DNA from 2 places in the Pseudoalteromonas sp. SR41-8 genome. Region 1 is predicted to be linked to the other one. Evidence: predicted binding sites of a transcription regulator. Region 1 holds the regulator's gene; the other holds the start of a gene.
What was found. Region 1 encodes sigma-54, which starts transcription at its own class of promoters, with help from an activator protein. Its sites were predicted from a motif close to GTTGGCACGNNNNTNGNNT; they were not measured.

Region 1 (4,220 bases):
AAGGCGCAAGCTCAAACGATCGCGTACACACTATTTTGGTACCTGTTGACAGTAAAAAAGACAAACCTAAAGGGCAGCCATGAGTATATTAAAAGCTGAATTTTTAGCAAAAAGCTATAAAGGTCGCCAAGTTGTAAAAAGCGTGGGTTTAGAAGTTAGCGCAGGCAGCATTGTTGGCTTACTGGGTCCTAATGGCGCAGGTAAAACCACCACTTTTTATATGATTGTGGGTTTAGTACCTAGCGACAAAGGTAAAATAAGTATTGATGATAATGACATCACTTTACTGCCAATGCACAGTCGCGCACGGTTAGGGATTGGCTACTTACCACAAGAATCATCCATCTTTCGTAAGTTAACTGTTTATCAAAACCTGATGGCTATTTTAGAAACTCGTAAAGAGCTGAATAAACAAGCCAGAGAAGAAGCACTAGACAGCTTACTTGATGAGTTTAGCATTCAACATATTCGCGACAGCCAAGGTATGGCATTATCTGGTGGTGAACGTCGTCGAGTTGAAATTGCACGCGCTTTAGCCGCAAATCCAAAATTTATCTTACTTGATGAGCCTTTTGCTGGCGTTGATCCTATTTCAGTGTTAGATATAAAGAAGATTATTGAACACCTTAAAAACCGTGGTATTGGCGTACTTATTACCGACCACAATGTACGAGAAACCCTTGATGTTTGTGAAAAAGCCTACATAGTTTCTCATGGGGAGTTAATTGCATCAGGTACCCCTGAGCATGTACTTGCCGACCAAACAGTCCGCGATGTTTACCTGGGCGAGCAATTTAGGCTATAAAGCCACGCTCGGCTAAGTATCTGCTAGACTTAACGATGATAACAATAAAAGGATTGTTAGAGATACATGAGGCAATCACTCCAGCTGCGCATGGGCCAGCAACTTACAATGACACCACAGCTGCAACAAGCAATTCGCTTATTGCAACTCAGTACATTGGATCTCCAGCAAGAAATTCAAGAAGCACTCGACAGCAATCCATTGTTAGAGCTAGAAGAGCATGAATATTCAGACGACACGGCTGGTAAAAACGAACAAAAACAAGACAACGATGACTTAACTGTTAGTGCATCAGCAGACGACAAGCCCAGCGAATATGAACAAGAAAGTAGCGAAGCATTAAGTAAAGAGACTTTAAGTGACGAAATGGCTATGGACGTCACCTGGGACGAATACATGAGTGCTGCGCCAAATACGTCATCCGGCCCAATGCCTGAAGATGAGTCAATTTATCAAGGTGCTTCAACTGAAACCCTGCACGAATATCTGATGTGGCAATTACAGCTCACACCTTTTAGTCCAACCGATGAAGCTATTGCCATTGCGATTGTTGAAGCTGTTGACGATTCAGGTATTTTAACCTTGAGCTGCGAAGACATCGCAGAGAGCTTAAATCAAGGTAATAACGAAGAAGAAATCGAACTAGACGAAGTGCAAGCAGTGTTAAAACGCATTCAGTTATTTGACCCTGTTGGTATTGCTGCGCGCAGCCTACAAGAATGTTTATGTATTCAATTAAATCAATTTGATCCTGCAACTCCTTGGATTAGCGAGACTAAAATGATTTTAACTGATCATATCGATTTATTAGCTAGTCGTGACTATCGCACTTTGATGAAAAAGACTAAGCTTAAAGAAGATGAGCTGAAAGAAGTAATGACATTGATCCACAGCCTTAATCCAAAGCCTGCGGATACTATAGTACGCGAAGAATCAGAGTATGTTATACCTGATGTTTCGGTGAAAAAAATTAAAGGTCGCTGGGTGGTTGAACTTAATCCAGACAGCATGCCAAAAATTAGAGTGAACAGCCAATATGCGGCAATGTCACGCTCAGTAAAATCAAGCACTGACAGCCAATTTATACGTTCGCATTTGCAAGAAGCTAAATGGTTTATTAAAAGCCTAGAAAGTCGTAACGAGACGTTACTCAAAGTAACTAACTGCATTGTAAAACAACAGCAGGGATTCTTTGAGCATGGCCCTGAAGCAATGCGACCTATGGTACTAAACGACGTTGCTGAAATGGTTGAGATGCACGAATCAACAATATCTCGCGTAACGACACAAAAGTACATGCATACCCCCCGTGGTATTTTTGAGTTAAAGTATTTTTTCTCAAGTCATGTAAGCACTGAGAACGGCGGCGAATGCTCTTCGACAGCTATTCGAGCATTGATCAGAAAATTGATCAGTGCAGAAAACTCAGCGAAACCATTGAGTGATAGTAAGATTGCAGATATATTGGCAGAGCAAGGTATCAAAGTAGCTAGACGGACTATTGCAAAATACCGCGAGTCGCTGGCTATTCCACCGTCAAATCAACGTAAAAGTTTGATTTAAGGCGTAAAATCACAAGAGGAAAATGCTTATGCAACTAAATTTAACTGGTCGTCACGTAGAAATTACTGATTCATTAAGAGACTATGTAAACAATAAGTTTGCCAAGCTTGAAAGGCATTTTGATCATATCAATAATGTCCATGTTATTCTTGATGTAGAAAAACTAAGCCAAAAAGCAGAGGCCACATTACATGTCAGTGGCGCTGAATTATTTGCCTCGACTGAGCACCAAGACATGTATGCAGCTATTGACGGACTAATCGATAAACTTGATCGTCAAGTAATTAAACACAAAGAGAAGCACGCTCGACACTAACACTATGAAATTAAGCTCACTTATTTGTCAGGACTGCAGTAAAGCTGCGGTCCTTTTTAATAGCAAAAAACGGATCATTGAATTTATAAGCCAATTGGCTCATGAACAGCTCCCTCAGCTATCACAACAAGAAATCCTCAACGCACTACTATCGAGAGAGAAACTAGGTAGTACCGGTATTGGTCGTGGTATTGCTATCCCTCATGGCCGTATGAGTGGTGTTGAAAACCCGCTAGCAATAATTTTAGTGAGTGAATCACCGGTTGATTTTGATGCGATTGATAATCGCCCAGTTGATATATTTGTAGCCCTCATCGTACCAGATGGTGACAGCCAACTTCATTTGAAGACGTTAGCCACAATTGCTGATAAACTCAATAACAAAGATTTTTGTAAACAACTACGTAGCGCAAAAACAGACCAAGATTTGTATCATGTAATTGCAGCTCAATCGTAGTCATACCAATTGTATTGAATTAGAGAGTAATTATTGCAACAGGAAAATAGCTCTAGAACAAGGTGGAAATTATGAGATATAGTTGTTCTATATAAATAATTTTAAACAAAGTTAGTGGGTTATTTAACAAGCAAGAATGAGCATGTTTTTAATAAAATTGGTATTAAATGAAGGAGAATTTACATGGAGTTAATCATCATCAGTGGGCGTTCTGGCTCAGGTAAATCTGTTGCTTTACGTGTAGTAGAAGATCTTGGCTATTATTGTGTAGATAATATTCCAGTTAACTTATTACCGTCATTAGTACGCAGTGTCTCTGATAATTACGACAAAATTGCCGTCAGTATCGATGTTCGTAATTTACCGAAAGAGCAGGAAGAATTTAACGACATTCTTGAATACTTGCCTGGTTTTGCAAATCCGACGCTATTTTATTTAGACAGTGATGATCAAACCCTGATCAAACGCTTTTCTGAAACCCGCCGCTTACACCCATTATCTTTGGATTCTTTGCCACTGGATTTAGCCATCAAGCAAGAAAAAGTGTTGCTTGATGTATTAACTACTCGTGCTGATTTCATGCTTGATACCACAGATCTCAGTGTCCACCAGCTTGCTGAGTCAATCCGTGAAAAGATTTTAGGGAAAAAAGATAAAAAACTAATCATCACCTTTGAATCATTTGGTTTTAAGCATGGTATTCCAAAAGAAGCCGATTATGTATTTGATGCACGTTTTTTACCTAATCCACACTGGGAGCCTGAGTTAAAACCGCTCACAGGCCTGGATCAACCAGTAAAAGATTATTTAGCCAGTCACAGTATCGTGCAAAAATTCACTTGGCAGATCCAAACCTTTGTACAAACTTGGTTACCGCACTTAGAACGTAATAACCGCAGTTACTTAACAATTGCTATTGGTTGCACCGGTGGTCAACATCGCTCAGTTTATCTAGCGCAAACTATAGGTGAAAGCTTCTCGATGAGCCACAGTAATGTGAAAATTCGCCATCGTGAACAAGAATAACAACTCACGTTTACAGTAAGGAATGTTGATGCGCTTAGAAGATACATTTTTAA
Region 2 (4,220 bases), on a different contig from region 1:
GAATTTTACTTCCCTGAAGATTACGTAACAGATCGTTCAATGCGCTTTATGGCAGCCGAAGTGATCCGTGAAAAGTTGATGCGCTTTATGGGTGAGGAGCTTCCTTACTCAGTTACCGTTGAAATTGAGCAGTTTAAATGGCAAGAAAATGGCATTTGGCATATCAATGGCTTGATTTTAGTTGAGCGTGAAACGCAAAAACGTATGGTTATTGGTAATAAAGGCGAAAAGCTTAAAGTGATTGGCCGCGAAGCCCGTAAAGATCTCGAAGAAATGCTTGATAATAAAGTGTTTTTAGAACTTTGGGTGAAGGTTAAATCAGGTTGGGCTGACGACGAGAGAGCACTTCGCAGTTTAGGCTATGGTGAAGATTAATAGCCTAAGCGATATTTATGGATAGCGACTTCTACACGGCATATTTATTACACCGACGTCCTTTTAGTGACTCACAAGTAATGCTTGATATGTTAGTAGAAGGCGTTGGCCAGTTGCGCATGCTGGCGCGAATTAGCGGTCGCCAAGCAACAAAATACAAAGCTCAGTTACAACCCTTCCAAGCTTTACTGGTAAATTATACCGGTAAACACGACCTGAAATATATCCAACGATTTGAACTACATGGCACGCAATCCACACTAGTTGGGGATCAGCTTTATTGTGGGTTTTATCTAAATGAACTAACCAACCGCATTGTACCAATTAATGAACCAATTGATCATGCCTATCAATTGTATAAAACTCACCTACAACAGCTTAACCAGCACCCTAACTTACAAGCTGTATTACGTTCTTATGAATTTCAATTATTAGAATTATTAGGCTATGGCGTTGACTTTAGTTTTGATGCCGCAGGCGATCCAATTTCGGCAGAGCAAACGTATAGTTACTTTGCTGAATACGGCTTTGTTGCCCAAGAAAATCAAGGCAGTGGCTTTTCTGGCGCGCAGTTAAATGCAATTGCAGCTCATGACTTTAGTGCGCCGGATGTGTTATATATGGCAAAACAATTAAGTCGTCATTTAATGAAGCCTTTATTAGGCAAAAAACCATTAAAAAGTCGCGAGCTGTTTATATCCAAATAGTTTGGGTATTCACCAACAATCTTAATACGGTATTTTTAACCGTTATTTTTACAGGTAAAAAAATGAAAGATATTCTTTTGGGTATAAACGTTGATCATATTGCTACCTTACGCCAAGCTCGGGGTACAAGTTACCCAGATCCAGCACATGCTGCGAGTGTTGCTGAGCATGCTGGCGCTGATGGGATCACTATTCATTTACGTGAAGACCGTCGTCACATTCAAGATCGTGACGTGTATGTGATGGCTAAAACAATCCAAACACGAATGAACCTTGAAATAGCGGTTACAGATGAAATGATTGATATTGCTTTAGATGTTAAGCCAGCTTATGTTTGCTTAGTACCAGAAAAACGCGAAGAGTTGACCACCGAAGGCGGTTTAGACGTTGTTGGTAATCTAGATAAGATTAAAGCCGCGACAGCAAAATTAACTGACGCCGGTATTAAAGTATCGTTATTTATCGATGCAGACAAAGCACAACTAGATGCAGCTACAGCCTGTAATGCCCCTTATGTTGAAATTCATACTGGCGCTTATGCGGATGCGCAAACTGATACCGAGATACAAAAACAACTTGAGCATATTCATCAAGGTGTAAAGTATGCAGCAAGTTTGGGTTTGATAGTAAACGCCGGCCACGGTCTTCATTATCATAACGTGAAACCGATTGCTGCTATGAAAGAGATTTACGAACTAAACATTGGTCACGCAATTATAGCGCGTGCAGCCATAGATGGATTAGATAAAGCAGTACGTGACATGAAGCGACTAATGCTAGAAGCGAGAGCTTAATTTTAACTTCTCTTAAAATGCAAAAAACGACTCAAAAGAGTCGTTTTTTATTATTTGTATCTAACTGGATTAACAGTTAGTTTCTTTAGCGTTAACGCCTTCTTTTACTTCTTCACAGGCGTCTTCTACTTTGTTTTGTACGTCGGTTACAGCTTCATCGATGCGTTCACCGGCCTCTTCTGCATGATTGTCTTCACAACCCATGATAAAAAAACTAGCGAATAAAGCGATCACAGCAGTTTTAATAGTTGTCGATTTCATAATGTAATTCCTTGTAAAATTAATAAATGTGTTGTTATTTAAAATAAATTGTTATCACTTAGGGACATTGCCGCGCAACGCACCTGAAACGAGTGAAATAACTAACAATACAATAAAGATAAAAAAGATAATCTTAGCAATTCCTGCTGCGGCACCTGCGATACCACCAAAACCTAACACTGCAGCAATAAGCGCAATAACTAAAAATGTAATTGTCCAGCGTAACATTGTCGTCTCCTTGGTTTGTTAATTTGTTCAGAGTAAATAATGCCAGTTACATGCCATGTGTTTAAATCCTTTATTATCAATTGGATAGTGTTTATTTTATTTATTTTCATGAATTAGGTGGGAATTATTTACAGCTTTATCTGTAACTTATACTCGGCGTCCTGAAAAATAAATATTTCAGCATGATTTTTTGGTAAGACCAATTTCATGTTGAGTGCTTTTTCATTAATTTAACAGTTGTTGAGTAGTTCGGTTGGTAAGTTATTAAGGTGCAGATTAGATTTCACTTATAAGTTATAGCTATATTCAGTATTTTTATCATCTATATCCTATTAAATTATAGTAAAAAGCAGTGTGTTAACTTTGCTGAAGATATGTTAGCTTTATATTAATTGGTTTTACCAATTTACAAAGTGTTGGACTTGGTCTGTTTCTTTGATATGATTATTGCATAAATATTTAAATAAAGTGATTTTTTACCTATCTTTCGGGTGGGTAAGAATACTCAGGGGGGGGCAGAATGGATATAGGTCAATTACTTGCTACTGCAGCAAACTTAATGCTCACTGGGATGGTGGGAGTTTTCGTTTTTCTTTCGTTGTTGATTGCAGCAATTACCGCTATGTCTAAATTAGCGAGCCGCTTTGAACAGCCGGTTGTAATGCCAACGCGCACACCATCGATCAAAGCACCCGGTGTACCAAGTGAACACATCGCTGCGATAAGTGCTGCCATAGCTCAGTACAAAAATAAACAAAAACTATAAGGGATGACTTGTGGCTAAATTAAAATTAACAGAATTAGTACTTAGAGACGCGCATCAATCATTATTAGCAACGCGTATGCGTTTGGATGACATGCTACCGATTGCACAAAAATTAGATGATGCAGGTTACTGGTCGATCGAATCATGGGGTGGGGCTACTTTTGATTCATGCATTCGTTATTTGGGTGAAGATCCTTGGGAGCGTATTCGTGCTCTTAAAAAAGCTATGCCAAATACTAAACAGCAAATGTTATTACGTGGTCAAAACCTTTTAGGCTATCGTCATTATGCAGATGATGTTGTTGAAAAATTTGTAGAGCGAGCGCACAAAAATGGTGTTGATGTGTTTCGTATTTTTGATGCGATGAACGATGTTCGTAATCTTGAAACGGCTATTAAAGCTGCGATTAAAGTTGGCGCACATGCACAAGGTACAATTTCGTACACAGTAAGCCCGGTTCATACACTTGATATGTGGTTAACGCTTGCCAAGCAGCTTGAAGAGTTAGGCTGTCATTCAATTTGTATTAAAGATATGGCTGGTTTGCTTAAACCATACGATGCAGAAGAGTTAATCAAAGCGTTAAAAGAAACAGTCTCTATCCCAATTGCAATGCAGTGTCATGCCACAACAGGTTTAAGTACTGCTACTTACCAAAAAGCGATTGATGCAGGTATTGATATGCTTGATACCGCAATTTCATCAATGAGTATGACTTACGGACACAGCGCAACTGAAACGATTGTATCGATTGTTGAAGGTACTGAACGTGATACTGAGCTGGATTTAAATCAACTCGAAGAGATTGCTGCTTATTTCCGCGATGTTCGTAAAAAATATGCCGCGTTTGAAGGCAGCTTAAAAGGTGTTGATGGCCGTATTTTATTAGCGCAAGTGCCTGGTGGCATGTTAACTAATATGGAAAACCAGCTTAAAGAGCAAGGTGCTGCGGATAAATTGAATGAAGTATTACTTGAGATCCCACGTGTACGTGAAGACTTAGGTTATTTACCGTTAGTTACACCAACATCACAAATTGTTGGTACACAAGCAGTATTAAATGTATTGACGGGCGAGCGTTATAAAAC

Region 2: the regulator sigma-54 is predicted to act here: its motif matches at 2,405-2,423, upstream of H5162_RS11355 (DUF1328 family protein).

Annotation. Positions count from the first base shown of each region.
Region 1 covers NZ_JACJEE010000033.1:14,129-18,348, forward strand. Annotated here, with positions in the region: gene lptA (lipopolysaccharide transport periplasmic protein LptA) at 1-83, shown strand, start outside; gene lptB (LPS export ABC transporter ATP-binding protein) at 80-805, shown strand; gene H5162_RS17620 (RNA polymerase factor sigma-54) at 872-2,368, shown strand; gene hpf (ribosome hibernation promoting factor) at 2,397-2,684, shown strand; gene ptsN (PTS IIA-like nitrogen regulatory protein PtsN) at 2,689-3,141, shown strand; gene rapZ (RNase adapter RapZ) at 3,325-4,167, shown strand; gene H5162_RS17640 (HPr family phosphocarrier protein) at 4,196-4,220, shown strand, end outside.
Region 2 covers NZ_JACJEE010000014.1:64,867-69,086, forward strand. Annotated here, with positions in the region: gene era (GTPase Era) at 1-375, shown strand, start outside; gene recO (DNA repair protein RecO) at 393-1,082, shown strand; gene pdxJ (pyridoxine 5'-phosphate synthase) at 1,145-1,876, shown strand; gene H5162_RS11350 (hypothetical protein) at 1,946-2,137, opposite strand; gene H5162_RS11355 (DUF1328 family protein) at 2,192-2,365, opposite strand; gene H5162_RS11360 (OadG family protein) at 2,886-3,131, shown strand; gene oadA (sodium-extruding oxaloacetate decarboxylase subunit alpha) at 3,142-4,220, shown strand, end outside.